3 regions of the Mesorhizobium shonense genome follow, and region 3 is predicted to be linked to each of the others. Evidence: predicted binding sites of a transcription regulator. Region 3 holds the regulator's gene; each other region holds the start of a gene.
The links. The regulator PhoB, encoded in region 3, activates phosphate uptake and scavenging genes when phosphate is short. The targets are predictions, from matches to a motif close to TGTCATNNANCTGTCAT.

Region 1: a site for PhoB is predicted at 1,506-1,522, ahead of ppk2 (polyphosphate kinase 2). Genes of this name have one in related genera too.
Region 2: a site for PhoB is predicted at 1,310-1,326, ahead of ABID26_RS15370 (esterase-like activity of phytase family protein). Genes of this name have one in related genera too.

What each region holds. Positions count from the first base shown of each region.
Region 1 covers NZ_JBEPLM010000003.1:434,839-437,973, reverse strand. The annotation lists gene ABID26_RS11640 (glycosyl transferase family 90) at 1-300, shown strand, start outside; gene ABID26_RS11635 (aldo/keto reductase) at 307-1,350, opposite strand; gene ppk2 (polyphosphate kinase 2) at 1,617-2,549, shown strand; gene ABID26_RS11625 (winged helix-turn-helix transcriptional regulator) at 2,556-3,135, opposite strand, start outside.
Region 2 covers NZ_JBEPLM010000005.1:127,792-130,926, forward strand. The annotation lists gene ABID26_RS15365 (LacI family DNA-binding transcriptional regulator) at 74-1,099, shown strand; gene ABID26_RS15370 (esterase-like activity of phytase family protein) at 1,419-2,900, shown strand; gene ABID26_RS15375 (MATE family efflux transporter) at 3,006-3,135, shown strand, end outside.
Region 3 covers NZ_JBEPLM010000012.1:236,646-239,780, forward strand. The annotation lists gene ABID26_RS27135 (ROK family transcriptional regulator) at 95-1,336, shown strand; gene phoB (phosphate regulon transcriptional regulator PhoB) at 1,662-2,351, opposite strand; gene phoU (phosphate signaling complex protein PhoU) at 2,369-3,076, opposite strand; gene pstB (phosphate ABC transporter ATP-binding protein PstB) at 3,095-3,135, opposite strand, start outside.

The DNA of each region.
Region 1 (3,135 bases), on a different contig from region 3:
TCGCTCTGCCTGATGCCGCCGCCGACCTACGAGACCTGGTTCGCCGAAGCTGAGGTCGAGGCCAATGTCCACTATGTGCCGCTTGCGCCGGATTTTTCGGATGTCGCCGACAAGATCGCCTATTTCGAAAGGCATCCGGCGGAGGCCCAGCGTATCATAACGGCGGCCAACGCCTATTGCCGCCGGTTCAGCAACGAAAAGGACGAGTGGGCCGTTTCCCTGCTGGTCCTCTACAAATATTTCGTGCTGAGCGGCCAGATCAAACCCGACGCGGAAGTCTGGCGCTACATCACAGGCTGACGGTTGTCAGATATCGCTGCGGTCGAGCACCAGGTCGGCCGGGCCGAACCGGTCCTTGGCGGTGAGCTGCTGGTGCCAGTAGGGATAAAGCACCGGCGGCCGGCTGACGGCGTCGAGGCGCAAGCGCTCGTCGAGCGACAGTGTCAGGCTTGCTGCGGCAAGGTTGTCCTTGAGCTGGGCTTCGTTGCGGGCGCCGATCACCAGCGAGCTGACGGCCGGGCGGCCGAGCAGCCAGGCAAGCGCCACCTGCGCCGCCGAAACGCCACGCGCCTTGCCTATCTCGGAGAGTACGTCGACGATCCGCCACAGCCTGTCCTCGTCGCGGATCGGCGGTTCCGACCAGCCGCCAAGTTGCCGCGCCGTCGGGCTGTCGCGGCGGTATTTGCCGGAAAGCAGGCCGCCGGCCAGCGGGCTCCACACCAGCACGCCTAGGCCCTGGTCGACCGAGATCGGCAGCAACTCGTACTCGGCCTCGCGCGCTTCCAGCGTGTAGTGGATCTGCTGCGTGACGAAGCGCGGCTGATGATGGCTGTCGCTGATCGAGAGCGCCTTCATCACCTGCCAGCCCGAGTAGTTGGAGCAGCCGACATAACGGATCTTGCCCTGGCCGACCAAGGTGTCGAGCGCTGCGATCGTCTCCTCCAGCGGCGTGACGCCATCCCATTCGTGCAGGAAGTAAATGTCGATGACATCGGTCTTCAGCCGCTTCAGGCTCATCTCGCATTCGCGGATCAGATGATGGCGCGACAGGCCTTCGTCGTTGGGGCCGTTGCCGATCCGCATGCGCGCCTTCGACGCGATCAGCACATCGTTCTTGCGCTTGCCGCCGAGCGCCTCGCCGACGATCTCCTCGGACAGACCGTTCGAATAGACATTGGCGGTGTCGATGAGGTTGATGCCGGCATCGATGCAGGTGTCGATGATGCGCTTGGCTTCGGAAAGATCGGAATTGCCGACGGCGGCGAACGGGCCCGTGCCGCCGAAGGTCATCGTGCCAAGCGTCAATGTCGAAACCTTCAGGCCGGAACGGCCAAGGGTGCGGTATTCCATGTCAGGTCCTCGCGATTTTTGTTTTTGCAGGGGCGCGCCGTGGCGGGCGCCGGAAAGAAGCGAGGGTATTTGTAGGACAATTCCGGCGGCTTGTCGCCCCGGCATCGATACGGGCCGATCACATAACAGCTAGTTCACTGGTTGCCGGGCGAGCTTGCAATAAAACCGTCATTGCAGGCCTGTATCTCAGTCGGCTTACGGAGTTGCGTTTGCGGCACGCCGGAACGCATCCGAAGACAGGGTGGCTGACAGGCAGGAGCAGCGCGATGAACGAATTCAAACCGAATTCCGGGCCGAATTCCGGAGCCAAGGACTGGCTGGAAGCCGAGCTCGAGGACACGCTCGACGAGGACTATGAGCTGGAGATTTCCGAGCCTGCGCTCTCGCTCGAGATCGCCAAAATCTACAAGAAGTCGCATCCGCCCTCCATCGAGCGGATGACCTATTTCCGCGAGCTGCTGAGGCTGCAGTCGGAATTGATCAAGCTGCAGTCCTGGGTCGCCTATCACAAGAAGAAGCTGGTGGTGATCTTCGAGGGCCGCGACTCCGCCGGCAAGGGCGGCGTCATCAAGCGCATCACGCAGCGCCTCAACCCGCGCATCGCCCGTGTCGTGGCGCTGCCCGCGCCGACCGAGCGCGAGAAGTCGCAATGGTACTTCCAGCGCTACGTGCCGCATCTCCCTGCCGGCGGCGAGATCGTGCTGTTTGATCGCTCCTGGTACAACCGCTCCGGCGTCGAGCGCGTCATGGGCTTTGCCAATGCCGAGCAGGTGGAAGAGTTCTTCCGCGACGTGCCGGAGTTCGAGCGCATGCTGGTGCGCTCCGGCATCACGCTGGTCAAATACTGGTTCTCGATCACCGACGAGGAGCAGCAGATGCGCTTTTTGATGCGCATCCACGACCCGATGAAGCAGTGGAAGCTGTCGCCCATGGATCTGCAGTCGCGCGTGCGCTGGGAGCAGTACACCAAGGCCAAGGAAGAGACCTTCGCCCGCACCAACATCAAGGAAGCGCCCTGGTTCATCGTCGAAGGCAACGACAAGAAGCGGGCGCGGCTGAACTGCATCGACCACCTCTTGCAGCAGATGCCTTACGAAGATGTGCCGCACGAGGAGATCACGCTGCCCGAGCGCGTCTTCAACCCGTCCTACGAGCGCCAGGTGCTGCCGCGCGAGCTCTACGTGCCGGCGAAGTATTGAGGCCCGCTATGCGGCTACGCGTTTCGGCATGACGGCAAATGGGCTGAGGCCGAGCCACGTCTGCATCTTGGCGGCGATGTCGAGGTTTCCGGTCAGCGCTACCTTCTCGCGCTCCTTGTGGACTGTCGTCAGTCCCATCCAGATCGAGGTCATGGTGCAGAGGTCGGTCGAGACATAGAGATCGACCTCAAATCCCGGATCGTACCAGCACAGATCGACATCACCGTACTTCTCGACGATCAGCCACCAGGAGCGTTTTGACGCCGGCAGGTCGTGATACAGGAATTGTATTACCGTGCGGCCGTCGGGCAGCGGGCTTGGGTTCAGGTTGCGTCGCATATCCCACATCAGCAGCGATGGATCGAGGTTCTTGAGCGACAGCCGGGCTTCGACCCATTTCTGGCCCCAGAAACCCATCGCCTCGACCACGGGGCGCAGATCCTTGCCGGCCTCGGTCAGCCTGTATTCGAAAACGCCTTTCTCGGATTTGAGCTCGACGCGCTCGACAATGCCTGCGACCTCCAGCTCTTTCAGTCTTTGCGACAGAAGTGTCGGCGACATTTTCGGAACGCCGCGACGCAGATCG
Region 2 (3,135 bases), on a different contig from region 3:
ACGCGAAAAATCGTCATCGGCTGCTTGGCCTCAGCGGCAGCCGGTGCTAGCGAAGAAAGGGGGAGAACCGGCCTTGGCGTCCAGCATCCACGATCTCGCGCGTCACCTGAACATCTCGATCGGCACCGTGTCGCGCGCCTTGAACGGCCGTGCCGATGTCAATGCCGAGACGCGCCAGCGCGTGCTCGAAGCGGCGAGGAAGCTGAACTATTCGCCCAACCAGTCCGGCCGCAGCCTCAGACAGGGCGCCACCCGTTCGATCGCCTTCATGATGCAGCCGCATCCGGGCGACCAGCAATATGGCGAGCCCTTCTTCATTCCGTTCCTCACTGGCCTGCAGTCGCGGCTCGCCGAAAGCGGTCTCGACCTGATCGTGGTGATGGGCGCGCCCGGCGACTACCAGCAGGAGCGCCTGCGCCGCGTCGTCGAGACGCGCCGGGCCGACGCGGTCGTGCTGGCCTGGACGCGGCGCGATGACGAGCGCATCGACTACCTGACCGAGCGAGGCTTCCCCTTCGCCACGCTCGGCCGCAGCCGCTCGGGCGGCAAGTCCTACCCTTCCCTCGATCTCGATTTCGAGAAGGCCGGCGCCGACGCGGTCGACCGATTGGTCGCGCGCGGCCATCGCCGCATCGCCGCCATCCGCCCTTCCCTCGACCTGAATTTCGGTCACCTGTTCATGACCGGCTACCGCAAGGCGTTGCGTCGGCATGGCATCGAGGTCGATCCCGGTCTCGTCGCTGAGGACTTCATCAACGAAGCCGGCGGCTATCACGTGACGCCGCGCGTGATGCTCTCCAAGGACCGGCCCACGGCCATCATTTTCAACAATGACGCCATGGCGCTCGGCGGCTGCAAGGCGCTGGCCGAGATGGGCATCAGGCCCGGCCACGACATCGCGGTGATCGTCATCGTCGACACTCCGCTCTGCCGCTATTTCTCGCCGGCGCTGACCGGCTTCCGCCCAGCGCTGGAGCCGATGGGACAGCGGCTGGCCGAGATGCTGCTGGCCTCGCTGCCGGCCCATGCCGGTCCGGAGGGACCGCGCACCATCCGCGAAGTCTGGCCGCTGGAGCTGATCGCAAGGGAAAGCGATTGAGCACCCTCCTTCTCCCCTTGTGGGAGAAGGTGGCCTCGCGAAGCGAGGTCGGATGAGGGGCGCTGGACGGATCGCTGCGTCAAATGACTAAGCACTTATAATTCTTTGATTTTCTTACGCCTCATTTCTTCCAGCACCCCTCATCCGTCTCGGCGCTGACGCGCCGATCCACCTTCTCCCACAAGGGGAGAAGGGGAAGTGCGCCGCTCCTGTCACGCAACCATCACGTTCACGTCCTAGACCGTTCAACGGCCGCCGCATCGTCGATGCCGCGCCTTTTCAGCCATGGCCGTTCTGCTCGTCAAGAAGGGGATATTTCATGAAGCGTCTCAACCGAACCGTCGCGCTCGGCGCGGCGCTTGCTCTGTTCACCACCTTGACGCCGGCGCTCGCCGACGGCGTTGCCTATGTCAACAAGGGCCTTGTCGGCGTCGGCCGCATTCCGGCCAGCCAGAAGGACAAGTTCGGCGAGACCTTTGGCTCCGGCTCCGGCATGGCGATCGACACCAAGGGCTGGGCGCGTGACGGCGCCGGCTACAAGGGCTCGCTCTGGCTGCTGCCGGATCGCGGCTACAACGTCGCCGGCACCACCGACTACCGCCCGCGCCTCAACACCATCTCGATCGAGCTTGCCCCGACCGTTCCGGGCGCGGCGGCTGCCGCCGGACAGGAACAGTCGGGTGTCAAGGCGACGCTCGCCGACACCGTGCTCTTGACCGACGACAAGGGCGCCGACGCCACCGGCCTCGACCCGCTCAACGGCGTGCGGCCGGCCGCCGGCGACATGCCGATCCTGCCGCAGGCCGACAACGGCAAGCTGGCCCTCGACGACGAGGCCATCGTGCGCCTGCCCGACGGCACCATGTTCATCTCCGACGAATATGGTCCCAACATCTACCGCTTCTCGGCCGACGGTCGCCTGATGTCGGCCACCCAGCCGCCGGTGGCCCTGGTGCCGATGCGGCACGGCAAGCCGAACTTCGCTTCCGACAATCCCGGCCCGGGTGCGGCCGAGCCCGATCCGAAGGATCCCGAGACCGGCCGCCAGAACAACCAGGGCCTCGAGGGCATGTCGATGACGCCGGACGGCAAGTTCCTGATTGCCGTGCTGCAGTCGGCGCCGCGCCAGGATGGCGGCGATTCCGGCTCGACGCGCCAGAACACCCGCGCGCTCGTCTATGACGCCTCCGACCTCGCTCACCTGAAGCTCGCGCACGAATATGTCGTGCCGCTTCCCGTGTTCAAGGACGCCAAGGGCAAGACCAAGGTGGCCGCGCAGAGCGAGATCGTGGCGCTGTCCGACAAGAGCTTCCTGATGCTGGCGCGCGACAGCGGCAACGGCCAGGGCCTGAAGGGCGATGAGTCGCTCTACCGCAAGATCGAGATCGTCGATCTCTCGGCCGCGACCGATATCGCCAACGGCCCGTTCGACGCCGCCGACAAGCCGGTCGCGCCGAAGGGCGTGCTCGACCCGTCGGTGACGCCGGCCAAGCTCACTGCGTTCATCGACATCAACGACAAGGGCGAGCTCGGCCGCTTCGGCCTGCACAATGGCGCGCCGAACGACAGGAACAACCTCTCGGAGAAGTGGGAAGCGATGTCGCTGGCGAGCGTGCTCGATCCAAAACTGCCCGACGACTATTTCCTGTTCGTGGCCAACGACAACGATTTTCTCACCCAGGACGGCTTCCAGGTCGGCGCGCCCTACAAGGCCGAGGACGGAGCCGATGTCGACACCACCTTCCTCGTCTATCAGGTCACCTTGCCCGGCCTCCCTGGAACCACTGTCGCCGGCCAGTAGGCGGTGACGGGCGGCTGCCTGTCACCCAGTCCGATCCTGAAAGGATGCATCACCATCAGGCCTGCGATAGCATCGCGGGCCTGATTCCATTTTCGGGTGCCCACCATGGAAGACGACAAGCCCGTTCGCCGGCGGACACCCGACCTGACCAGCGGCCCGATTCCGCGCACGCTGCTTTTGTTCGCCTTGCCGGTGCTCGGCTCCAACGTGCTGCAGTCGCTCAACGGCTCGATCA
Region 3 (3,135 bases):
TGACAGTCCCGGCAGCTTCTGCCAGTATCCCTGGCACGTCGGCGACGGCCCATGGCATGATGAGAAGGCCGCGACGCCCGGGAGGAAGGAAGAGATGTCGGTCGGAATCCGCCACGACGACCTGCGCCGGCGCAACCGCGCCATGGTGCTCTCGGCCGTGCGCCGGGCCGGCCAGCCGTCGCGCACGGAAATCGCCGCGACCACCGGGCTCAGCCACTCGACGATTTCGGCGATCTCGGCAGACCTCATCCAGGAAGGCATCCTGGCCGAGAGCAAGCCGAGCGAGACCGCGTCGCTGAAGCGCGGCCGGCCGCAGGTCGGCCTCGCCCTCAACCCCGAGGCGGCCGCGGTGGTGACGGTGGTGCTGTCGCTGAATTTCCTCTCCGTCGCCGTCATCGACTATGCCGGCCAGGTCATCGCCGAGGAGCAACGGCGTCTCGACACCCTCACCATGCCGCGCGACGAGCTGATCGGCGAATGCACGGCGATCGTCCGGCGCCGGCTGGAAGACCCCGATCTCGATGTCGCCAGCGTCGCGCGCATCGCCATGGGCATCCAGGGCATCACCGATTCCCATGCCCGCGCCATGCTGTGGTCGCCGATCACGCCTTTGACCGACATTCCCTTTGCCGACATCCTGGAAAAGGAGTTCGGCATTCCCGCCACCATGGAGAACGACTGCAACATGATGGCGGTGGCGCTGCAATGGCGCGACCCCGACCGCTATCGCGACAATTTCATCGCCATCCTGCTCTCGCACGGCATCGGCATGGGCCTGGTGCTGAAGGGCGAGCTGTTCACCGGCACCCATTCTTCCGGCGGTGAGTTCGGCCACATGATCCACCGCCCGGGCGGCGCGCTTTGCCGTTGCGGACGCCGCGGCTGCGTCGAGGCCTACGCCGGCAACTACGCCATCTGGCGCAGCGCCATGAAGATGAGCGAGGACGCCGAGCCGGTCGACGTCGGCGACGCCGACATGCGGGCTCTTGCCGCGAAGGCGCGTGAAAAAGACGGGCCGGAGCGCGAGGCCTATCGCCGGGCGGGCGAGGCGCTCGGCTTTGGGCTGGGCAGCCTGTTCGCGCTGATCGACCCGGCGCCGGTCGCCATGGTCGGCGTCAGCGCGGCGGCTTTCGACCTGATCGAGCCGGCGCTGCGGGAAGCCATCGCCCAGACCGCCGGCGGCCAGCACTCCAAATCGATCTCCTTCGACACCGAGCCGAACGAATTGCCGCTGATCCGCGAAGGCTGCGCCATGCGCGCGCTGAGCTTCGTCGACCAGGAGATTTTCGCGCCGGGCGCCCAAGCGCGAGCGGGGATGGGCAAGAACGTAGCCTGATCAGCCTTGAAGTGATCGTTGGGTTCCGTGTCCTGCCAGGCGCCGGAGATTAGCGAAAGCCCCGCAGCTTCGTCATTCCAGGGCGAAGCAGGAGCGAAGCTCCGTCGCGGAGACCCTGGAATCCATGCCGTTACCTCGGACGCAGGGCGCGGAGCAGAATTCTGCACCGCCGCGGCGCGTGGAAGTCACGGCATGGATCCTCGGGTCTTCGCCGCGTCGCTACGCTCCTTGCTCCGCCCGTGGATGACGAAGCAAAAGCGTCTCGGCTACTCCCCAGCGTGGATGTTGGAAGTGCATAACCTGTCAGAACATCGGTGCCTGAAACTTAATCCTCGCGGATCGCGTAGCCAGCCCCGCGTATCGTGCGGATGACGTCGGGCATGCGGCCGTTGTTGACCGCCTTGCGCAGGCGTCCGACATGCACGTCCACGGTGCGCTCGTCGATATAGATCGTCTCGCCCCAGACATTGTCGAGCAGCTGGCTGCGCGAGAACACGCGGCCGGGATGCCGCATCATGAATTCGAGCAGCCGGAACTCGGTTGGGCCGAGCCTGATCTCGCTCTTCTTGCGGTAGACGCGGTGCGATTCACGGTCGAGCACGATGTCGCCGACCTTGAGCACGCTGGACAGCACCTCCGGCTTGGCACGGCGCAACAGCGCCTTGACCCTGGCCATGAATTCCGGCGTCGAGAACGGCTTGACCAGGTAGTCGTCGGCCCCCGTCGAGAGGCCGCGCACCCTGTCGCTTTCCTCGCCGCGCGCGGTCAGCATGATGATCGGCAGCCGTTCGGTCTCCGGCCGCATCCTGAGGCGCCGGCAAAGCTCGATGCCGGAAACCGCCGGCACCATCCAGTCGAGCACCAGAAGGTCGGGCACGTTCTCCTGCAGGCGGATCTCGGCCTCGTCGCCGCGGGTCACCACCTCGACCTGATAACCCTCGGATTCGAGATTGTAGCGGAGCAGCACCCCCAGCGGCTCCTCGTCCTCCACCACCATGATGCGTGGGGCGATCATTTGTCAGGCACCTTTGCTCAGGCCGCCGGCGCCGACATCGCCGTCTCGTCCTGCTTCGGACGATTCGCGGGCAATTGGGTGCCGGTCAGCACGTAATAGGCATTCTCGGCGATGTTGGTGACATGGTCGCCGATGCGCTCCAGATTCTTGGCGCAGAACAGGAGATGCGTACAGGCCGTGATGTTGCGCGGATCCTCCATCATGTAGGTCAAAAGCTCGCGGAAGACGGAGGTGTATTTGACGTCGACGCGCTCGTCGTCGTTCCGGAGCTTGGCAAGCGCCGTGGCGTCGCCCGCGGTGTACTCCTCGATCACGCCCTGGACCTGGATCAGCACCAGCTGCGCCATCGAGTCGATGGAATGCGACAGGTCGCGCGGCGCCGCGCTGACGCCGACCGAGCCGACCCGCTTGGCGATGTTCTTGGCGAGATCGCCGATGCGCTCGAGGTCGCCGGCCATGCGGATCGCGCCGACCACGCTGCGCAGGTCGTCGGCCATCGGCTGGCGCTTGGCGATCAGCGTGATGGCGCGGTCGTCGAGCTCGCGCTGGCGCGCGTCCATGATGGCGTCGTCGGAGACGACGCGCTGCGCCAAAGCATTGTCGGAATTGAGCAGAGCCTTGGTCGAGGCGCCGACCATCGAGCCGGCAAGATCGCCCATGTCACGGATGAGCCGGCTGATCTGCCCGAGATCCTCGTCGAAGGAAGCGACCGTATGGGCCATGATTTATGTCCTCGTATGAACTCAGCCGAAGCGGCCGGTGATGTAGTCCTGCGTGCGCTTCT